DNA from 4 places in the Bacillus sp. TCT6 genome. Region 4 is predicted to be linked to each of the others. Evidence: riboswitches for the same ligand, from Rfam matches in the RefSeq annotation. Region 4 holds a riboswitch; each other region holds the start of a gene.
The links. Region 4 has a riboswitch for S-adenosylmethionine ahead of AC0ONG_RS25775 (bifunctional O-acetylhomoserine aminocarboxypropyltransferase/cysteine synthase). Riboswitches for the same ligand answer to the same signal wherever they lie in the genome.

Region 1: linked by a shared signal. The riboswitch ahead of AC0ONG_RS14430 (M20 family metallopeptidase) and the one ahead of AC0ONG_RS25775 (bifunctional O-acetylhomoserine aminocarboxypropyltransferase/cysteine synthase) in region 4 are both predicted to bind S-adenosylmethionine.
Region 2: linked by a shared signal. The riboswitch ahead of AC0ONG_RS05795 (YezD family protein) and the one ahead of AC0ONG_RS25775 (bifunctional O-acetylhomoserine aminocarboxypropyltransferase/cysteine synthase) in region 4 are both predicted to bind S-adenosylmethionine.
Region 3: linked by a shared signal. The riboswitch ahead of AC0ONG_RS00325 (methionine ABC transporter ATP-binding protein) and the one ahead of AC0ONG_RS25775 (bifunctional O-acetylhomoserine aminocarboxypropyltransferase/cysteine synthase) in region 4 are both predicted to bind S-adenosylmethionine.

Annotation. Positions count from the first base shown of each region.
Region 1 is NZ_JBVYHX010000001.1:2,822,097-2,828,021, reverse strand. It holds gene AC0ONG_RS14435 (AAA domain-containing protein) at 1-1,646, shown strand, start outside; SAM riboswitch class I at 1,722-1,823, shown strand; gene AC0ONG_RS14430 (M20 family metallopeptidase) at 1,912-3,117, shown strand; gene AC0ONG_RS14425 (MDR family MFS transporter) at 3,469-4,725, shown strand; gene arsR (arsenical resistance operon transcriptional regulator ArsR) at 4,894-5,199, shown strand; gene arsB (ACR3 family arsenite efflux transporter) at 5,300-5,925, shown strand, end outside.
Region 2 is NZ_JBVYHX010000001.1:1,138,833-1,144,757, reverse strand. It holds gene AC0ONG_RS05815 (nitrite/sulfite reductase) at 1-1,468, opposite strand, end outside; gene cysC (adenylyl-sulfate kinase) at 1,561-2,172, opposite strand; gene sat (sulfate adenylyltransferase) at 2,185-3,321, opposite strand; gene AC0ONG_RS05800 (phosphoadenylyl-sulfate reductase) at 3,360-4,064, opposite strand; gene AC0ONG_RS05795 (YezD family protein) at 4,152-4,295, opposite strand; SAM riboswitch class I at 4,368-4,476, opposite strand; gene lysA (diaminopimelate decarboxylase) at 4,591-5,907, opposite strand.
Region 3 is NZ_JBVYHX010000001.1:76,427-82,351, forward strand. It holds gene pruA (L-glutamate gamma-semialdehyde dehydrogenase) at 1-779, shown strand, start outside; partial or broken gene AC0ONG_RS00320 (cysteine hydrolase family protein) at 1,029-1,594, opposite strand; SAM riboswitch class I at 1,838-1,943, shown strand; gene AC0ONG_RS00325 (methionine ABC transporter ATP-binding protein) at 2,067-3,086, shown strand; gene AC0ONG_RS00330 (methionine ABC transporter permease) at 3,076-3,741, shown strand; gene AC0ONG_RS00335 (MetQ/NlpA family ABC transporter substrate-binding protein) at 3,763-4,617, shown strand; gene AC0ONG_RS00340 (HXXEE domain-containing protein) at 4,785-5,252, opposite strand; gene AC0ONG_RS00345 (DUF3926 domain-containing protein) at 5,314-5,505, opposite strand; gene AC0ONG_RS00350 (ArsA family ATPase) at 5,498-5,925, opposite strand, start outside.
Region 4 is NZ_JBVYHX010000001.1:5,011,898-5,017,822, forward strand. It holds gene metA (homoserine O-acetyltransferase MetA) at 1-810, opposite strand, end outside; gene AC0ONG_RS25775 (bifunctional O-acetylhomoserine aminocarboxypropyltransferase/cysteine synthase) at 794-2,092, opposite strand; SAM riboswitch class I at 2,185-2,289, opposite strand; gene AC0ONG_RS25780 (YjjG family noncanonical pyrimidine nucleotidase) at 2,472-3,167, opposite strand; gene AC0ONG_RS25785 (transcriptional regulator YeiL) at 3,275-3,946, shown strand; gene AC0ONG_RS25790 (FMN-dependent NADH-azoreductase) at 4,006-4,632, opposite strand; gene AC0ONG_RS25795 (response regulator) at 4,824-5,471, opposite strand; gene AC0ONG_RS25800 (GAF domain-containing sensor histidine kinase) at 5,492-5,925, opposite strand, start outside.

The DNA of each region.
Region 1 (5,925 bases), 2.2 Mb from region 4:
AAGTAACGAAACAAATTGAGAAGAAAAAGAAATGGACACCTGGCGAAATTGTTCGTTACGGTTATAGTCAACATGAACATATACGAAATCATGAAACATTACTTACGTCGAAGCTAGTTGAAACGACGAACGGATCTTGGGGAGAAGAAAGACTCTATTTAGAAGAAACACGACAAGATCTTCGTGAAAAGATTTTATCATATAAAGCGACTTCTGCTGATAAGAAGCGTATACAAGAGATTGAAAGTGATCTTCGAAAGCAAAAAGCGAAAATTAAAGAAGTAGAAAAAGAATATATTGAAAATGCGAAAGTAATTGGTGCAACTCTATCAAAATGTGCAATTGATGCGCTAATTTATGAGCGTACATTTGATTTAGTTGTTGTAGATGAAGTGAGTATGGCGTTCGTTCCGCAAATCGCATTAGCTGCTTCACTTGGAAAACGTATCGTTGTTTGTGGCGACTTTTTACAATTACCTCCAATTGCGATGGCGAACCATGAACTTGTTCGCAAATGGCTTGGGGAAGATATGTTTTACCATGCTGGGATTGTTGAGTCTGTTAATAAATCAGAAGCACATCCGAACCTATTTATGTTGCAGGAACAAAGACGTATGCATGCGAATATATCGAAGTTTACGAATTCGTTTATTTATAAAAATAGAGTATACGATCATCCTTCTGTTTCAGAGCGTAAAGAACTTGCGCAATTGCAGCCGTTCGCAAATGAAGCGAGTGTTTTATTTGATACGAGCCAAATGGGAGCTTTTTCGTTAAAAGATGCGGCTTCTGGTTCACGTTTTAACATTATGTCTGGTTTAGTAGCGATGCAAATGATGTTAATCGGATTGTTAGACGGTGTTCAGTCGATTGGTGTTGTGACACCTTACAGGGCGCAGTCACGCTTTTTATCAACGTGTATTAGAGAAATGTTGCAGAGAACGAAATATCAAAACATACCAGTTTTAGCGGCGACAGTTCATAAGTTCCAAGGTTCTGAAAGAGATATGATGATCTTTGATACGGTTGACAGTTATCCGCAAGAACGACCTGGCGTATTATTCTTTGATCACAAAAACCATCGCCTCGTCAATGTAGCAGTGACAAGAGCGAGAGGGAAGTTCATTCAATTATCAGATTGCCATTATATGCGTAAAAACCTTTCGAGAAAACAAGCGTTATCACAATTAACAGCTCATATAGAACGTCATGGAGATGTGTATGATCGCACGACATCAAGACAATTGTGGGAACGGAAAATTTCGAAACGTTTACGCTGGTTTATGGAAATGAATCTTGAAGAGCCGAAAGGGTTATTAAAAGATATTTTAGCCGCAAAACGAAAAATTATTATTTCACTTCCAATTACAAAACAAGTGGATAAGCGAGTATGGCAAGCGTTAATGCGTACAAATGCACAGATAACAGTTTATAGTGATGGACCAGTTCCACTGAAAAATGTAAAGTTACAAAGACAAAATAAAGCATTCCCGTTTATCGTAATTGATGATGAAATCTTCTGGGCAGGCGCACCGCTTACATCTCAAATGATGTTTGAAGGTAGTACAGAATTTCCGTACGTATGTGCCAGACTGCAAGCGCCAGAAACAATTGGTGTATTAAAAGGATTTTTAGATATTCGGTAAATTCGGATAGGAATTCCTTGACTTTTATTTGGAATGAACTTAGAATGAATGTAATTTAATATAATTTTATGAAAATTCTTATCACGAGAGGTGGAGGGACTGGCCCTATGATACCTCGGCAGCGGATTCGTTATGAATACTGTGCCAATTCCAGCAAGGTAACTTGAAAGATAAGAAAGAAGCTCATTTTGATTGTATATACAGAAGCCTCTTTCTATCTTTTAGAAAGAGGCTTTTTTACGTGAAAATAAAAGGAGGAAGAACAATGGGAGCGACAGGAGTAACGTCACAAAGAAAAACAATTGAAGAGAGTATCGAAAGAAATAAGGAAAAGTACATAGAAACAAGTCATGATATTCATGCGAATCCGGAGATTGGAAACCAAGAGTTTTACGCATCCAGAACGTTAAGCTTATTACTAGGTAGTGCAGGATTTCAGCTGCAACACAATATAGCTGGACATGAAACAGGTTTTATCGCGCGAAAAAGTTCAGGAAAACAAGGACCAGTCATTGCATTTTTAGCGGAGTATGACGCTTTACCAGGACTAGGTCATGCGTGTGGTCACAATTTAATTGGCACAATTAGCGTTGCAGCAGCAATCGCATTATCAGAAACGCTTGAAGAAATTGGCGGGGAAGTTGTCGTGTTTGGTACACCAGCAGAAGAAGGCGGGCCAAATGGTAGCGCGAAATCAAGTTATGTAAAGGCAGGTTTATTTAAAGACATTGATGCGGCGCTTATGATTCATCCGAGCGCAAAGACAGCGACAACGAGTCCTTCATTAGCAGTCGATCCACTTGATTTTCATTTTTACGGAAAAACAGCTCACGCTGCAGCCTCACCAGAAGAAGGGATTAATGCATTAGATGCGGTTATTCAGCTTTATAACAGTATTAACGCACTTCGCCAACAACTTCCGTCAGACGTGAAAATTCATGGCGTTATTACAGAAGGCGGAAAAGCACCTAACATTATTCCTGACTACGCCGCGGCAAGGTTCTTCATCCGCGCAGCAACGCGAAAAAGATGTGCAGAAGTAACAGAAAAAGTAAGAAACATTGCTGAGGGAGCAGCGTTAGCAACAGGTGCAAAAGTAAAAATTCATCAATTCCAAAATGAAATCGATGAATTACTCGTAACAAAAACATATAACGATATCGTAGCGGAAGAATTAGAACTATTAGGTGAAGAGGTAAATCGTAAAGAAAGAGTAGGGATCGGTTCAACCGACGCAGGAAACGTAAGTCAAGTCGTACCGACAATTCATCCGTACATTAAAATCGGACCAGATGACTTAATTGCACATACGAATGAATTTAGAGAAGCAGCACGTTCAGAACTTGGAGATAAAGCATTAATTACATCGGCAAAAGCATTAGCAAATACGGCGTATCGATTAATTACGGAAGAAGGGTTGTTAGAGAAGGTGAAGGAGGAGTTTAGAGAGGCACAGAGGAATCAGGGGTAAGGCACTTTTTCGAATATAAATCTAATTCATATGCAGAAATAATAGAAAAGAACATTGAAAAAAATCAATGTTCTTTTCTATTTATGAATCATTTGTTTCTTCATTAATTTTGAGGATGAATTTCTTTAGTGATATCTTGGATCTAGTCTAGTCTAGTTTAATAGTAACGGTGATCTGTGAGTTCGAATTGCATTAAAGGATAATAACTAGAGAATGTGTTGTAATTAAAATTTATATTTCTATATTAATTTGTAAAATAAATTCACTTTATGTTATTATATTTCCCTTGGACTGACAGTTTATAAAATGTATAGTGAATATTTGAAAAGTTAAAATAGGAGATGTATTACGTTGAAATGGTTATCTTGGGACAGAAATTTAAAAACTAGATTGATTGGCGAAACTATGTTCAATACATTGTTTTGGATGTATTTTCCGTTTATGGCAATATACTATAGCGATGCTTTTGGTAAAGCAATTGGCGGAATTTTAATGGCAATTATACCTCTTGTAGGCATAATAGGTAATTTGTTAGGTGGATATTTAGCTGATCGATTAGGGCGTCGACCTGTCATGCTATTAGGCACAATCATACAAGTAGCAATGTTTGCAGTTTTTGCTTTATCTCATTCACATTGGATTAATTATTTAGCCTATATCGGTATTGGAATTAGCGGGGCAATATACAGTCCAGCAAGTTCTGCAATGATAGCTGATATAGTGCCAGAAAAGGATAGAAGGGTGGTCTTTGCCACTTTTGTTACAGCAAATAATATTGGTGCTGTATTTGGACCAGTGTTAGGTTCATTTTTCTTCTTTCATTATCGAAGTGAATTGTTATGGACTTGTACAATTGTTACATTTATTTATTTTATAGCAATCTATTTCATAATTAGAGAAACGCTGCCCGAAGCTTCTAAAAATGATGGAGATAACAATCCAATATCAAAAATCTTTAAAGAACAATGGAATAATTATATGAAAATTTTTAGTGATAAAATTTTCTCTCTTTACATATTTGCGGGAGTTTTGATTATGATAGCTTTCATGCAGCTAGATCTTTATCTTGCATTATATGTAAAGGAATTTGTACCAACTCAATCTCTTTTCTCATGGAATATTGGTTCATTCTCTTTGAGTAATACTGAAATTTTCGGATGGATGATGGGGTTAAATGGCATTTTGTTTGTTTTATGTTCTTTACCTGTTGCAAAATATTTTGAGAATTGGAGCGACCGAAACGTTTTAATTGTCTCTAATATATTATTTGGAATGGGTATGTTTCTAATAGGGTTAACAACGAATATATGGCTACTATTTGGCTTTATGGCAATATTAACTATTGGGGAATTGATTCGTTCGCCAGTTGTACATAGTTTTGTCAGTAAATATGCACCTGAAAATTCTAGAGGACAGTATATGGCAGCATCTAATTTACAATTTACCATTGGGCGTTTTATTGCACCAATAATGATTGTATTTTCTACATGGCTATCTCCAATTGTTGTGTTCGGAATTATATTGCTTTGTACCCTTGTTAGTGCAGTTTTCTATGTGAAAGTATTTCGTATGATTTCAAATACAAACATGCATAATTCTACAAAATAGCCCTGTTATGCAGGGCATTTTGTAATTTAATAACTTAAAAGTTCTGTTAAGGGAAAGAAGAGAAGAATATATTAATCAAAAAAAATTGATTAATTAGTTGCATAAAGAGCTAAACTACATATATACTATAAATATCAAAAAAAATTGATGAAGGGAGAGTGAACTAAAATGGCACAAGATTTTCAGCTCTATGAGAAAAAATTTAAAGCGTTGGCGGATCAGAAACGTTTAGAAATTATGTATGAGCTTTGTCAGCGAGGTCAGACGTGTGTATGTGATTTAACTGAAGTTTTTGAAATGACGCAATCCAAGTTGTCCTATCATTTAAAAATCTTATTAGATGCAGGTTTAATTGTAAAAGAAACAAAAGGTACGTGGAGTTATTATGATTTAAATGATGCGGAAGTAAATAATTTATTATCAGAAGAATTATGCTGTATCTTTAGAAAAACAGGCAAAGGTAGCTGCTGTTAAAATTTTATTCTATTAATCAAAAAAATTGATTAATTACATATAAAAGAGAGAAATTATCTATGAAATATATTTTGGTTTTTCATAGAAGAAGGGGGATAAAATGAAACGTTTATCTTTTCTAGATCGATATTTAACACTATGGATTTTTCTAGCTATGGCAGTTGGAATTGGTTTAGGGTTTGTGTTTCCTAGTGTAGTAGATGGACTGAATACATTACAAGTTGGAACGACGTCTATTCCGCTTGCTGCTGGTTTAATTGTCATGATGTATCCACCATTAGCAAAGGTTCGTTACGAGGAAATGGGCCGCGTATTTAAAGATGTAAAAGTATTGGTTTTATCTTTAGTACAAAACTGGATTATTGGACCTGTACTTATGTTTGTTTTAGCAATTATTTTTCTTCCTGATAAGCCAGAATACATGGTCGGGCTCATTATGATTGGTTTAGCACGTTGTATTGCAATGGTAATTGTTTGGAACGACCTTGCTGATGGGGATAAAGAGTATGCGGCAGGTTTAGTGGCTTTTAACTCAGTATTCCAAATGTTATTCTTCTCCGTTTATGCATACGTGTTTGTAACAGTCATTCCAGAATGGTTAGGAATTGAAGGTGCTATTGTCGATATTACAATGATAGAAGTAGCGAAATCCGTATTTATCTATTTGGGAATTCCTTTTATAGCAGGTATGTTGACACGCTTTGTACTCGTTAAGTTAAAAGGAAG
Region 2 (5,925 bases), 3.9 Mb from region 4:
CATCTATTTTCCCTTTTAACTTTTGATTATAGGCACCGCCATCTAACAACGTTCCACCTACATATATTTCAAATGCTTCAACAATCCCTTTTTCCTTCGTTTTCATTTTTACCCCTTGTAATCCGATGTCAGCAATTTGACGTTGACCACATGAATTTGGGCATCCTACCATATGAATTCGAACTGGAACATCAAGTGCAATTTCTGTATCTAAGTATTCTGCAATTTTCCGTAATCTTTCTTTCGTTTCTACTAGAGCAAGATTGCAATATTCAATACCAGTACATGAAACCGCATGACCAATAAATGATTTCGGACTTGCAGATATCGCTTCAAACAACGGTTCACTTAATAAACCCGTTACATTTTCTGGTGGAACATTCGGAATGATGAAGTTTTGTGAGTTACACGTACGAATTTGTCCATTTCCATACTGCTTTGCAATTCTTGCAATCTCAAACATTTCTTTTGCATGTAAACGACCTACCGGCACATTAAAACCGACATATTTTAATCCATCTTGTTTTTGATCTTGAACACCATAAAAATAGCCTGCATTCCATCCTTTAAGTGCACTTTCTCCTTTACTTTGCAATGGTCCTGTATACTCTATTAGTTTCTCTTTAAATTTCTCTGCTCCCCAGTCTGCAACAAGAAATTTCAAACGAGCTAAATGACGTTTCTCGCGATATCCAAAATCACGGAATATAGTAGCAATCCCAATTGCTATCGCCTTCACTTCTTCTGGTAAAACGAACACATCTAATTCATCAGCTAAATATGGACGGGCTGATAATCCACCGCCTACTTTTATATGAAAACCAACTTTTTTCTCACCATCTATTTCTTTCGTAGCAGGTGTAAATGCAACACAGTTAATCTCTGCGTTTGCCGAGTTATAAACGTTAGAACTAATAGACATTTTAAATTTACGTGGTAAGTTAGAAAACTCTTCATTATGTTGGAAATAGTCATATACCTCCTTCACAATATGCGTTGTATCAAACAGTTCATTCGCATCAATTCCTGCAAGTGGATTACCTGTAATATTACGTGTTATATCACCACACGCCCCTGCTGAAGATAACCCAACTCTTGCTAATCTTTTAAAAATATCTGGCATTTGCTGAATTTCTAACCAGTGAAACTGAATCGCCTGTCTTGTCGTAATATCTATTACATCACGTCCATAATCCTCAGCGATAGAAGCAAGCACTTCCGCCTGCGCATTTGTAATAATCCCTGAAGGAATATTTACACGCATCATAAAATAGCCAGCTTCTTTCGGTCTTTGCAAATACAATCCTGCCCATTTAAATGCGTCCCACTCTTCTTTCGGAATAGATTCGAATCCATTTTCCGCATAGTAAGGAATATCATTAAAAATTTCCAAACCATCTTTTGCTAATTTATTTTTCTCAGTCTGATTTAATTTTTCATTATTAGCCCATACTTTTTCATAACTCATTTTTAAATCCCCCTATATAAAGTGAAACTTTAATCAACCCTCACCAATCGGGCATTTACAGCCTGCTCCAGCCGAATTTTGAGGTGGGCGTTTTACTTCCCAGCAAACAACGGGACAAAACTACGCTCTTGTAAGTACTTCACGATTTGTTCTGCACATTCTTCAATAGAATACTTGTGCGTTTCTACAATTAATTCCGCTCGATCTGGTTCCTCATACGGTGAATCAATACCTGTAAAATCTTTAATATCACCTTGTCTCGCTTTTTTGTATAACCCTTTTGGATCACGTTTTTCACACTCTTCAATTGGACATTTTACAAACACTTCTATAAACTCATCTGCCGCTAATAGATCCCTAACTTGTTTGCGATCTACTCGAAATGGTGAAATAAATGCTGTAAGGACAACTGTTCCTTGATCTACAAATAGCTTCGCCACTTCGCCAATACGCCTTATATTCTCCATACGATCACTTTCAGAAAAACCTAAGTCTTTATTTAAACCGTGGCGAATATTATCCCCATCTAACACATAATTTCCAATATTCTTTTCAAATAGTTTACGAGCAACCGCATTCGCTACTGTAGATTTACCCGAAGCTGATAAACCAGTAAACCAAATTACAAAACTGTGATGTCCATTCTTCACTCTTCTATCATCTTTTGAAACCGAAGCTATATGCCAAGTAATATTCGTATCCATCTCGTTCTCTCCCTATTCTGTTACTACTTCTTTTTTTAAACCTTTAATTAGCACTTCTACTACTTCTTTACGACTAAATGTACTTGGCGGAATCTCACCGTTTCTTAATAATTCTCTTACTTTCGTACCCGATAAAATAACATGATCTTCTTTTCCGTGCGGACATGTTTTCGTTGAAGCCATCGCTTCACATTTCGTGCAGTAAAAACTATGTTCAAAGAATAGTGGTGTAATGCCTAACTCTTCTATCGTAAAATTCGTGAAGATTTCTTGCGCTTCGTATGTTCCGTAATAATCTCCTACTCCGGCATGATCACGCCCTACAATAAAGTGTGTACATCCAAAATTCTTTCTTACTAACGCATGAAATATAGCTTCCCTTGGTCCTGCGTAACGCATTGCAGCAGGAAATACACTTAAAAAGACACGATTTTTCGGATAATAGTTTTGAAGGAGTACTTCATAGCTTTCCATTCTTACATCAGCAGGAATATCATCCGATTTCGTTTCTCCAACGAGTGGATTTAAAAAGAGACCATCTACAATTTCAAGAGCAGATTTTTGAATATACTCATGGGCACGATGTACCGGGTTTCTCGTTTGAAATCCGACTACTGTTTTCCACCCACGTTTTTTAAATTCTTCTCTCGTTTCAATTGGGTCTAAACGATAAGAAGGAAATTGATTATTTTCAAAGCGTTTTGTTAGAATAATAGTTCCTCCAACGTAAACGTTTGGCCGTTCATATAACTTTTTCACTCCTGGATGAACCTCATCCGTTGTTTTATATACAAGTAACGCTTCTTTTTCTTTATCTGGTACGAAAATATCTTCTATTTGAATAACACCATATATATTTCCATTGTTGACAAGCTTTACTTCCTCTCCAGTCTTCAGGCTTTCTGCGACTTCTTCTGTTACCGGTAATGTAATCGGTATACTCCACACACTACCATTTGCTAAACGAAGCGTTTCTACGACTGAATCATAATCTTCCTTCCCTAAAAAACCAGTAAGCGGGCTATATCCACCTGTCGCCAATAGTTCTAAATCACTTAAAGCAATATTGTCTAATTTAATTTCTTTTTCAATTTGTGATACCTCATATGTCTCATCTATACGGTTTACTAATTCGTTTACTGTGCTCATTTTCTATATCCCCTCTTAGCTTTATTTCAAGATTCATCTTATTGATAATGAAGACCACATTCGGTTTTCATTTTCCCAGCCCATCTACCATCTCTTGAATCGCCACCATCCCCTACAGGTAAAGTACATTTCTCACACCCAATACTTGGATAGCCAACATCATGCAACGGGTTATACGGCAAGCTATGTTTGTATACATATCGCCAAACTTCTTTCCACGTCCAATGAATGAGTGGACAAACTTTAATAGATTGAAAACGATGATCTTGATTTATAAACTTTGTATGCTTACGTGTTTCTGATTGTTCCCTTCTTAAGCCCGATATCCATGCTTTTTCCACGACTAATGATTTTTCTAAAGGTAAAATTTTTCTAATCTTACAACAAAGATTCGGATTGCTCTCCCACAGTTTTTCACCATGCAACTTCGCCTGTTCATCAAGTGTAAGTTCTGGCTGTTTTTCTATAATATTCAATGAAGGAAATCGTTCCCTCACTCTTTGAATTAATTCATACGTTTCTTGAAAATGAACATTTGTATCTAAAAATACAACTTTAGCAGATGGATTTACTTGGTTTATAAGGTGCAGCAATACCATACCTTCCACCCCAAAGCTACATGCATAGACGATTTCATCTTTATACTCTTCATAAGCCCAATTTAATACTGATAACGCGCCTTTTGTTTCATCTTCTTCCGAAAATGAAACAACATTTTCTTCCCACGTTTCATACGTCAACATGTTTTTTCCCCCTGTAAAAGCAAAAAGACGGTTTTAACCTAATGAAAATAGGTTAAAACCGCCTCTAGTTTTTCTAGTCAGCGCTTTTCACTTTAAACGTACTTTTTCACTTTTCTCTAACTGAATTACTTTTCCATCTTGCACAACAATTGTAATTGAACCATATTTCATATCAGCAAGCATCGCTTCAATCTTCTCGGATACTTCATCAAAATGTTCCCGTACACTCACGCGAACAGCCCCCCTTTTTATTCATAAAAAAAATCTTTCCCATTTCGAAAAGACTGTTCGGTAATATATTTTACCTTATCTTTCAAAATGGATTCCATTTTGCTGGATTTAGCACCTTGCTTTCTATAAGCAGGTTGCCGAGCTTCTTCGGGCCAGTTCCCTCCGCTTCTCTTGATAAGCTTTGTATTTGTATTTTATCACAATTCTGATTTTTTTCAATCCTAGTTTTCCGATATATTTTAATTATTTTATTTTACAAAAAAGGAATTGCCCATCCGAACAACTCCTTTTCTATTTAGACAAGCTCTTTAATACGTATGCGATCGTTCCCAATAATATTTTCATATGTTTCGCGTTCCACAACTACTTGCGATGTTCCGCCTTTTGCAAAGACCACGGCTGGTCTTCGAATCCGATTGTAATTATTCGCCATCGAATACCCGTAGGCTCCTGTACAGGAAACTGCTAGTAAATCAGCAGAAGCGACTTTTGGTAAATGAATATCCCAAATCAACATATCTCCACTCTCACAGCATTTCCCAGCAATCGAAACGAGTTCCTCATTCTCATCATTCCCTCGATTCGCTAACATTGCTTCATAACGCGCACTATATAAAGCAGGTCTTAAATTATCTGTCATTCCACCATCGACTGATACATATTTCCGAATACCAGGAATATCTTTCACAGATCCAACTGTATAAATTGTTGTCCCAGCATCACCTACAATGCTACGGCCTGGTTCAATCCATATTTCTGGCAATGGATATTCACATACAGTAAATTGTTCTCTCACTGCACTTGTTACAGCTCGCACATATGTCTCAAGAGTTAATGGTGTATCCGACTCTGTGTAGCGTATTCCAAATCCCCCGCCTACATTTAACACTTTTACTACATAGTTTGTTTGCTCTCTCACTTCTTCTAAAAATTGGCGAAGAACTTCAATTGCTCGAACAAAACCAGCTGTTTCAAATATTTGCGATCCGATATGTGAATGAATCCCTAGCACATTATAATTTGATTTTTGTAAAGCAAATCCAATTGCCTGCATCGCTTGACCGTTTGAAACGCCAAATCCAAATTTCGAATCATCTTGGCCTGTTGTAATATATTCATGTGTGTGCGCCTCTACTCCAGGCGTTACACGAATTAATATGTTCACAAATTTTCCATGTTGCATCGCTAAATCGTGTAAAATTTCTAATTCAAAGAAATTATCTACGACAAAACAACCAATATTCGCCTGAAGAGCCATCACTATCTCTTCTTCTGTTTTATTATTTCCATGAAAATGAATACGTGATGCTGGAAATCCTGCTTGGAGCGCAGTATATAATTCTCCCCCAGAAACAACGTCTAATGACATATTCTCTTCACGAGCTACTCGGCACATCTCCATGCACAAGAACGCCTTGCTTGCATATGCTACTTGATAAGAGAAACCACTTTCTTTAAAAGCACGATGAAACGCTCGGCATTTTCCTCGAATAGACTCTTCATCATATACATAAAGTGGTGTTCCGTATTGCTTTGCTAGCTGCGTCGTATCGCACCCTCCAATTTCTAAGTGTCCTTGCCCATTAATTCGGCTTGTGCCGTGTAAATACATTTAAATTCCTCCCTTATT
Region 3 (5,925 bases), 4.9 Mb from region 4:
CGGGATCTCGTGATGTAGGTATCCGTATCTATGAGCGTGCAGCGAAAGTAAACCCAGGACAAATTTGGTTAAAACGTGTTATCGCTGAAATGGGCGGTAAAGATACAATCGTTGTTGATAAAGAAGCAGATCTTGAATTAGCAGCTAAGTCTATCGTTGCATCAGCATTCGGATTCTCAGGACAAAAATGTTCTGCATGTTCTCGTGCAGTAATCCATGAAGATGTATACGATCACGTATTAAATCGTGCTGTTGAATTAACGAAAGAATTAACAGTTGCTAACCCAGCAGTATTAGGTACAAACATGGGTCCTGTTAATGACCAAGCTGCATTTGATAAAGTAATGAGCTATGTTGCAATTGGTAAAGAAGAAGGTAGAATCTTAGCAGGTGGCGAAGGAGACGATTCTAAAGGCTGGTTCATCCAACCAACAATCGTTGCTGACGTTGCAGAAGATGCTCGCTTAATGAAAGAAGAAATCTTCGGACCAGTAGTAGCATTCTGTAAAGCGAAAGACTTCGATCATGCACTTGCAATTGCAAACAATACGGAATACGGTTTAACAGGTGCTGTTATTACTAACAACCGTGACCATATTGAAAAAGCACGCGAAGACTTCCACGTTGGTAACTTATACTTCAACCGTGGATGTACTGGTGCAATCGTAGGTTACCAACCATTCGGTGGCTTTAACATGTCTGGTACAGACTCTAAAGCTGGTGGACCTGATTACTTAGCACTTCACATGCAAGCAAAAACTACTTCTGAAACTTTATAAGAAATAGTAGAGGAGCTCTTCACAGAATGTGAAGAGCTCCTTTTAAAATTGAAATCCTATATATTACCATCGTTCGAAGGGAATGAGCTAAAACCTATTAATAGCGTGATAAACATGTGAACAGAAATAAAATGATGAGAAAAGTTGACTTATTAGTCATATTTTTAGTATTCATTTTGAGAATTTCCTGTATAATACAATTTGAAAGAAAATCTATGGTTCGACAAGGAACACTCCTTTCAGTTTTGCTCACTGAAAGGAGTGTTTTTTTATGTAGCTAAAAATTCTTGCGTGCTTATTACATTTGCATATACGCCATTTAAACTAGCTAAAATTGTATTGTGAATATAAACAGCTGGTATAGTAGCGTTCTTAAAAGAAAGGTCTTTTGTAGCACAAGCGTCATGTATAACGGTACATTGAAAGCCAAAATCGAATGCAGCCCTTACTGTTGCATCGATACACATATGAGTCATCATCCCGCATACAACGACATGTTCAATATTTAAACGTTTTAATTGCTCTAGAAGATTAGTTTCTCGGAAGCTATTTGGATAATGTTTGACTATAACTGTTTCTTCTCTAAGTGGACGTACGCTTTCATGAATATGTACACCTTCTGTATTAGGTAGGAAAAAAGTAGCGTCATCTTTTATAGCTACGTGTTGGATATGAAAAATAGGTTCGCTGTTTGTTCTAAAGTGTTGTAATAACTGATTAGTATATTCGCTTGCTTCTACTGGATTACGCAATTCCATCTTTCCATTTGGAAAATAATCGTTTTGAATATCGACGAGTAAAAGAGCTGTTTTCATATATTTATCTTCCTCCGAGTTTCATATTCAAATAAATTTATTCAATTTGTAGAGAGGATTCTCCTGTTTAAAAATATGAGGAAGAAGAATTTTAAATAACCTTGAAAGTTACTATTTTTCAGATGAATATTCATCTGAAAATTTTAATAAAGGAATAATTAATATTTTTCTGAAAAATGTATTGACTCTTATTATTCTGAGTTCTATAATGAGAATTAATTAAACGACAATTAAATCGATACATTCTTATCCAGAGAGGTGGAGGGACTGGCCCTACGATACCTCAGCAACGGGTTTTTTAATACCGTGCTAACTCCAGCAAGCCATATAAAGGCTTGGAAGATGAGAAGATGTGAACGAGTACATATAAGTGCTCTCCTTCTTATCTTTATGGTTGATAAGAAGGAGGGCACTTTTTATTTTACCTCGAAAGCTCTACTTTAAGTTTTTACAGCATATAGGAGGGGGAAAAATGATTTCTTTTAACAATGTAAGTAAAGTGTATGAATCAGCTGGGCAATTTGTTCATGCGGTGGAGGATGTAACATTATCAGTTGAGAAAGGCGAAATTTTTGGCATTATCGGTTTTAGTGGAGCTGGAAAGAGTACATTATTACGCTTAGTAAATATGTTAGAGAGACCGACGGCAGGAACGATTTCAATAGATGATAAAGATATTACATCATTATCGACGAAAGAATTACGCAAACTAAGACAAAGAATCGGAATGATTTTTCAAAGCTTTAATTTATTTAATTCAAGAACAGTGTTTGGGAATATTGCTTATCCATTAAAGTTAGCGAAATTGCCAAAGAACGAGATAAAGGAACGAGTGAATGAACTGCTGAGGTTTGTAGGGTTAGAAGATAAAGCAAACTATTATCCAGAACAGCTATCAGGGGGACAAAAGCAGCGTGTTGGTATTGCTAGAGCACTTGCGACATCGCCAGATATTCTTATATGTGATGAGGCAACATCAGCCTTAGATCCAGAAACGACGACAGAAATTCTAAACTTATTAAAGAAAGTAAATCGAGAATACAATTTAACAATTCTTCTTATTACACATGAAATGCATGTTGTGAAAGAAATTTGTCACCGTGTAGCTGTAATGGAGAAGGGAAAAGTTATTGAAGAAGGAAAACTGTTTGATGTTTTCACGCAACCAAAAACAAAGACGACTCAAAACTTTGTACGTTCTGTTATTAATGATCATTTACCAGAAAGTGTTCTAGCGAAAATTCAAAATGGTGGTCAAATTTATCGTCTAACATTTACTGGTGAGGAGACAGGACAGCCGGTACTATCATATATCGCAAAAAACTATAACGTTGATGTAAATGTACTGTACGGAAATATTATTGAACTTCAAAATGTGCTATTTGGAAATCTGCTTGTAGAATTGCAAGGTGAGCAGAGGGAAATTCAAAAAGCATTACAACATCTAAGACTGCAAGTGCAGCTGAAGGAGGTAGAAGCTCATGCGAGTTGATTGGAGTATATTTTGGCCGCGCATACTAGATGCGACGGGAGATACCCTCTTAATGGTAATTGTAACACTTATATTCGCTACAATTCTGGGTATACCTCTAGGTTTACTTTTATATGTAACGAGAAAAGGAAACTTTTTAGAAAATAAATGGGTCTTTTCTATTCTTAACATCATAATTAATACAATTCGTCCGGTACCATTCATTATCTTTTTAGTAGCTTTAAGCCCACTAACAAGAAGCGTTATTGGAACGACGATTGGAACAGCAGCGGCAATTTTCCCGATGACGTTAGTCGCATCAATTGGTATTGCTAGAATGGTTGAAACAAATCTTGTTTCCGTTCCGAAAGGAGTAATTGAAGCAGCGCAAGCAATGGGCGCCTCGCCAATTAGAATCGTTTTTGAAATCCTTGTACCAGAAGCGTTAGCACCATTAATCTTAGGTGTCACGTTTATGACAGTTGGTTTAATTGAATTTTCTGCAGTTGCTGGGCTTGTCGGTGGTGGCGGTCTTGGTGACTTGGCAATGACATATGGTTATCAACGTTTTGATACATCGGTTATGTTCGTAACGGTTGTTTTACTTATTATTCTCGTACAGATAGCTCAAAATTTAGGAAACTACTTTGCGAAAGTCTTGTTACGCAGATCATAAAAAGGAAGAGAGGAAAAGAAAATGAAGAAAATTTTAGCATTTGCATTATCAGCGATTGTAGGAATCTCAGCATTAAGCGGCTGCTCAAGTGGAGACACGGGTGCAGGAGCGAAAGAAAAAGTAGTTCGCGTCGGTGTAACTGGAACGGATGGAGACGCTTGGGAAATTTTGAAGAAAAAAGCTGAAAAAGAAGGGATTAAAGTTAAACTGATTGAGTTCTCTGATTACACAACGCCAAATAAAGCGTTAGCTGATGGAGATATTGAATTAAACTCATTCCAGCATATTGCTTTCCTAGAGCAATTTAAAAAAGAGCATAAGTTAGATATTACAGCTGTTGGTACAACGCAAATTGCACCAATGGGTTTATACTCTGAAAAATATAAGAAAGCAAATGAAATCCCAGATGGTTCAGAAATTGCAATTCCAAACGATCCAACGAACCAAGCACGTGCATTAAAACTTCTTGATGCAGCTGGATTATTAAAGCTTAAAAAAGATTTTGGCTTATTTGGAGATCCAAGCGGCATTGCTGAAAATCCGAAGAAATTAAAAATCACGCCGGTTATCGCACAGCAAACACCTCGTGTATTAAAAGATGTAGCAGCTTCAGTTATTAATAACGGTGTTGCTGGTCAAGCTGGATTAGATCCAGCGAAGGATCCTATTTTCTTAGAAGATCCAAAGAATGAAAATGCGAAGCCTTATATTAATATTTTCGCAGCTCGTACGAAAGATAAAGATGATCCAACACTGAAAAAAGTAATTGAATTATATCATTCAAAAGAAGTAACAGATGCAATTAAGAAAGAAACAAATGATGGTTCAATTTCAGTTGACCTTTCACTTGAGGAGCTTGAAAAAATCGTAAAATAATGATTGGGTTTAATGGACTAACAGAAGGAACCCCTCCGCTGTTAGTTCGTTCAACATATAATCTACTTAACAAACGAACCCTAATTCTGTACCTTCCAATTTTGTATAACGTAGAATCCAATGTTTGTTAAGTAGAGTAATGGACCAGGAGTTTTCCTGGTCTTTTTTTATGAATGAAAGTAGATAGCGAACAGTAAGGTAATCCAAATTATAATGGGATAAGAAAATAAGCTGAAAAGGAGTGTAATTACGAATTGCTTTTGATGAATTAAGTGTTTTTTTGATAAAAAAAAGAAAATAGAAAAGAGAGTAATGAAAAATGCTGATATTACGCCGGGGTTATAGGAGCGATAAATGAAAAACAAAATAATATGTTGAACAGAGTTAAAGAAGATGGCCCCTTGTATAAAAATAATCCAGCATATAGAAGACAAGAAGTTAAGTTGATATAGAAAGACGATAAGTAATACAAAGATTGTTAATACGGAAATGGCAATGAAGAATTGTTGGCTAGTTATAATACGGATTGAAAATTGATTAGCAAGATATTGTGGCATTTGGAAAGCTTCTTCAAGGTTATGAATGAAAAATAATAAGGGAATGATCCAGAGTATAGTAGTGGAATGCTTTTTCATCAACTTACATCACTCCAATAAAGTATAGAAAGCCTAAAAAAGGCCCTCTATACAGAGATAGTTATTCAATTATGATATTTTTTAAATTAACATCATGATGCTCTCGTTCTTTCGGATAAGCAGCTAGTTCCTCTTGTAAAATATTTAATATTTGCTTAGCTGATTGCTGGATTGGATTAGGTAGCTCTTCTAATATATGCATCCCGACTTTTACTTTTGTACGAATTACCCTTCGTAGTAATTCCTCATGCATGTACTACACCTCCAAAGCGAATATTTAGTACATCTTCTTCAAATTTTGCTCCTTGAATAGAAAGGTGTGTTAATGTTTTGGGTAACGTGATGTTCCGTTTAACAGAACCGGCTCGAATAATAAGTTCATCACCTTTTTGATTTAATGAAAGTTCACTTTTATTTGAGAAGGGAATAGAAAGAATGAAAATATAATCATCGCCATCTTTTTTTACATATTGTGTGCGGCCGTTAAATTTCACTTCAGTAGGACAATGATCAGTTTTAAATAAAGCATCTCCTACACGCTCTAACATAGGTAAACCAACAACTTCTTGTTCAAACATTGGAGCTTTGTAAATAGGAAGCGGCTGAAAACTATCTTGAATTAATGTTTTATATTTTTTTTGAGTATCTTTCCATGCTTGAAAATAAGGATCGG
Region 4 (5,925 bases):
ATCTGGATTATTATGTTTAAAATAGTTTTTTGGCACATCAATATTTAATCCCTTGTCACGATCTCGTTCGTATTCTTGCTTTAACGTATCACAACTATATTCACTATGCCCAAGGGCAAACACTTGCCTTCCTTCTTGCCCAATGACAAGGTGAACACCCGCTTCCTCAGAATTTGCTAATAATGTTAAGTCTGTCACCTCTCTAATATCACTCTCTCGTACTTCTGTATGACGAGAATGGGGAGCAAAAAACAATTCATCAAACCCTTGTAACAATTTCACATGTTGCTCGCAAACTTCATGTTCAAATACACCGAACATTTTTTCCTTAAGAGGATACTTTGGAACACCATAATGATAATACAAGCCAGCCTGTGCCCCCCAGCAAATATGGAGCGTAGATGTTACATTCGTTTTTGAATACTCCATAATACGTTTAAGCTCTTCCCAATAATCTACCTCTTCAAAAGAAAGAGTTTCAACTGGTGCTCCTGTTATAATGAGCCCGTCAAATTTTTCATTTTCAATATCACGAAATGTTTTATAAAAGCTCATTAAATGGTCCTGCGCTACATTGCGAGACAAATGTGATTCCATATGAAGCAAATGAACATCTAATTGCAACGGTGTGTTGCCAATTAAACGAAGTAATTGCGCTTCTGTTTCTTGCTTTGTAGGCATTAAATTTAAGATAGCAATTTTCAATGCCCGAATATCTTGTGTTTCTGCTCGCTCCTTCGTCATTACAAATATATTTTCCTTCTGCAACACTTTGCGAGCTGGTAAATCTTTATCAATTATGATCGGCATGTTCTTTGCCTCCGACTAGCGCCGCTTCTAAATCTGCAATAATATCAGAAACATCTTCTATGCCAACAGATAAACGAATTAAATCTGATGTAACGCCAGCTAGACGCTGATCTTCAGCACTTAATTGTCTATGCGTTGTGCTAGCAGGATGTATAACGCAAGTTCGTGCATCCGCTACATGCGTTACAAGAGTTGCTAGTTTTACATTTGCGATAAATTCTTTCGCCGCTTCTAATCCGCCCTTAATGCCGAACGTTAAAACACCACTAGCACCTTTTTTCAAATACGTTTGTGCTAACGAGTAATTTTCATTGCTATCTAATCCAGGATAATTCACCCATTCAATACGTTCATGGTTAGCAAGCCACTTAGCAACTACGAGAGCATTTTCACTATGACGCTCCATTCTTAAATGCAGCGTTTCTAAGCCGATATTGCTAATATACGCATTGAATGGGCTCATACAGTTTCCGTAGTCCCTTAATAATTGAACACGCGCCTTCACAATATAAGCTGCTGCACCAAAATTTTGGACGTAACTTACGCCGTGATAACTTGGATCCGGTTCAACAAGTTCAGGATATTTCCCATTTGTCCAATCGAAGTTCCCTCCGTCAATGACAATGCCGCCTAAAGAGCTTGCATGACCATCAATATATTTCGTCGTAGAATGAACGATAATATTTGCTCCGTGCTCAAATGCTTGGCATAAATAAGGAGTTGCTAATGTATTATCCACGATAAAAGGCACTTCTAACTCTTTCGCTGCATCTGAAAATTCTTTAAAATTCAAAACGTTCATCGCTGGATTTCCTAATGATTCTGCATAAATGAGCTTCGTCTTATCGTTAGCAAGTGCCGCAATTTCATCTGCCGTTAAATTGGGATTAAAGAACGTAACATCAATGCCAAGCTTACGTAAACTCACCCCAAATAAATTAAACGTTCCCCCGTAAACAGTTGAAGAGCAAAGTAAATGGTCTCCACTACTACAAATATTTAAAACTGCGAGCATAATAGCCGCTTGCCCAGAAGCCGTTGCAACAGCTCCTACCCCGCCTTCTAAATCTGATAACTTCTGCTCAAATGCAGCTAGAGTAGGGTTTCCAATACGCGTATAAATATATCCTTCTGCCTCTAAGTTAAATAGGGCTGCTAAATCATCCGAAGTATCGTATTTATACGTTGTACTTTGATAAAGTGGTAAAACACGTGGTTCACCATTCTTTGGCGTATAGCCACCTTGCACACAAATCGTTCCTTTTCCCCATGATTCTCCCATCTCTCATTCTCCTTTCTTTTATACAAAATAAAAAACTGCCCCTTTCCTGAAAACAAGAAAGGAGCAGTTTGAAAACACGCTCTAAAGGCTCTTTCTTATCTCTCAGGATTACTACCTGCAGGATTTGGCACAATTCCGTTATACGGCTGTTGCCAAGGTTTCATCGGGCCTGTCCCTCCACCTTTTCTTGATAAGACTATGCAATTACCGTTGATTTTATAGCAATAATTTCCTAATGTCAAACAGTTTTTCTGAATGTTCTAAAATAAATATTAACAATTTCATATAAAGCAACAAAAGAAATATATTCCATACTAACTCGAAAAAGACCTTTAGAAAAAATGATTCATGTAAAATAAACCCCAATCATCTATTTTCATTAAACAAACTGTTTTAATAGAGCGTATAATTCTTCAAAATTATGCACTTCATATGTCGGTATAATCCCACTATCATTTAATTTCCTTTCTGGATTAAACCAACAAGTATCAATTCCCGCTACATATCCACCTTTAATATCGGCACTTAATGAATCCCCAATAATCAGCCCTTCTTCAGGTGCAAAGTTAGGAATCCGTTCAAAAACATAATCAAAATACTCTTTCATCGGCTTTTGAAAACCTGTATCTTCCGAAACAAAAACATCTTTAAATAATGAATGTAACCCTGCATTACGCAAACGTTTATCTTGCGTCTTAGAAACACCATTTGTCACTATATACAACTCATACTCCCCTTGAATTTGATTTATAAATTCAAACGCACCTTGCATGAGTTGATTTCCTTCTTCTAAGTAGCTACGATAATTATTTTCGAATAATATACCGTCTACTTCTTCTCCATACTCTTTAAACAACATAGAGAATCGTTTATTTACAACTTCATTACGTGATAGTTCACCTTTTTCAAAAGCATTCCAAAGACCTTTATTTATTTTTTTATAACGAGCCCCTATCTCCTCTGTTAAAGGGATTCCCTTCTCTTCAAAAAGCACCTGTAAAGCTACTTTTTCAGCCTTTTGGAAATCTAATAATGTATCATCTACATCAAATAGCAATGTTTTATATTTTTTCATAAATTCATCACACTCTCTTTTCTACAAAAACAAATTTACATAAATCGTATCATTCCTTCTTGTAAAGATAATAGGAGATATCTCATACTATAAATAGGGGTGAAAATATGAAAATCAGCAAAAATGAAGAAGAAATTTATCAATACATGCGAATCCATCAATTCCATACCCTATTTTCATTTCATGTCTTGCCATATGTAGAGCTGCATTCTTTTCAAACGAAAGAGATGATATGTAGCGAAGGAAACGCCCTCCCTTATCTCTATTACTTAATTTCTGGGAAAGCAAAAATATATATGAATCATAAAAACGGGAAAGTTTCATTAATTAATTTTATTCAAGCACCATCTTTTATCGGGGAATTAGGATTAATAGGAGTAGAAAATATCACCAAGTCCGTTGAAGTACTAGAAGATTGTGTTTGTTTAGCACTTCCTCTTAAAGATTGTCAGCAACTTTTATTACAAGATGCAACGTTTTTACAGCACTTATGCAAATTTATTGGAGAAAAGACAATTACTCGCACTGAAAATTACGCAAAAAACTATAGTTATCCTTTCGAAAATCGATTAGCTGCTTTTATTTTATTAACAGAACAAAATAATTGTTATATAGAAAAGCATACTGAGGCTGCAGAATACTTAAATGTCAGCTATCGTCATCTTTTATATGTATTAAACCAATTTTGCCAACAAAATTATTTAAAAAAAGAAGGCCGAACATATTATATACAAGATCGAAATACATTAGAAAAGCTTGCTGACGAGCTGAAAATATAAAGAAACAGCATTAACATAAACGTTAATGCTGTTTCTTTGAGTGACGATTATAATTTAAATTAAAATTTACTTGCTACTTTAGCTGCTTCTTCAAGACCTGCAGCAATGATTTCTTCTGCTTTATCTGGGAATTGGTTATGTCCTTCAATAACTACTGTTTCCATGTTTGTTGCACCGAAGAAGCCCATCATGCTTGCTACATATTTAACAGCCATTTCTACCTCAGCTGCTGGACCTTCTGAATATACGCCGCCGCGCGCGTTTAATAATGCAATCTTCTTATCTCCAATTAAACCAACTGGACCTTCTGGTGTATATTTGAACGTTTTACCAGCACGGTTTAAATAATCAATATATGTGTGTAACACTGCTGGAATCGTTAAGTTCCATAATGGGAAGCCGAAAACAATTTTATCAGCTTCTAGAAATTGATTTAAATACTTATCAGCAACTGCTACTGCTTTTGCCTCTTCTTCTGTTAAATCAAATCCTTTACCTGCCTTAAATGTACCATTGATCATGTCTACACCTACATATGGTAATTCTTCTTTATATAAATCAAGTTCTACTACTGTATCATTTGGGTGTGCTTCTTTATAGTTCGCTAAAAATGCCTCATATAATTTTACACTAACTGCTTGTTCCGCTGGACGGTTGTTTGCTTTAACAAATAAAACTGTTGCCATTATTTCTTCCTCCTAGTACTCACTCTTATGTTGTTATATGCTTTCAAAAAAGGTATCCCTTGTAATTGTTGTTTTGTTGCTTACAAACATATTTTATCTTTATATCAATACATTTTCGTCCTCACATAGACGTATTTTTCCATAAAAAAAGTCCACCTTCTAAAGGCGAACTAGGTCTTACGACTTTTGTCTTATACAATTCCATTTTTCACTGCATATAACGCCGCTTGCGTGCGATCAGATAAATTCAACTTACTCAAAATACTACTTACATGAGCTTTTACTGTTTTTTCTGTAATAACTAAAACAGAAGCGATCTCTTTATTACTCATCCCTTTCGCTAATAGCTGCAGCACTTCATTTTCTCTCGCCGTTAGCACATCCACTTGAATAGAAGGTTCTTCTTCCTTTTCTTCCACAGGTAGTGTTTGAGAGAGAAGAGTATTTGCTATATCCGGATGTAATTGAATATTACCTTTATATGCGCTTCGAATAGCTTCAACAAGCTGATCCGGTTCTACATCTTTTAAAATATACCCACTTGCCCCCGCCCTTAACGCTGGTAAAACATGCGCCTGATCAGAAAAGCTAGTTAATACAATTACTTTCACATTCGGATATTCTTTTTTGATGCACGCCGTCGCCTCGACACCATCCATTTCGGGCATATATAAATCCATTAATACAACATCTGGATTCGTCTCCCCTACTTTCACTAACGCTTCTTTCCCATTATTTGCTTCTCCAACTAACGTTAAATCTTCCTGTGTACTTAAGAAAAATGCTAATCCTTTTAAAACGACTGTATGATCATCGACTAACAATACTTTTATTTTCACAAACTTCCCTCATTTTCACATCATAATGGTACATTTACTTTTACGCTCGTTCGCTTCTTACTACTTACAATTTTAATTGTTCCACCAACTAATTCTACTCTTTCACGCATCGTAGTCATGCCGAGTGATTTCTTCTCTTTTATATCCTTTTCTACAAAGCCGTTTCCTTGATCGACTATTTCTAATGATACATTCTTCTCTGTCACTTTGAAATAAATCGTTGATTCTCTGACATTCGCATGTTTACTTACGTTATTCAAAGCTTCTTGTCCAATTCTCCATAACGCTTCCTCTACTACACGCGGTAAATCACGAACACCTGTAACTTGTTCCCGAATTTTCAGTCCCAAGTTTTCACCGTACTGCTTTAAAGCTGGTAATAAACCTTTTTCTAATCCTGCCGGACGAAGCTGCCAAATTAATGTTCTCATTTCCTTTAAAGCTCCTTGCGCTA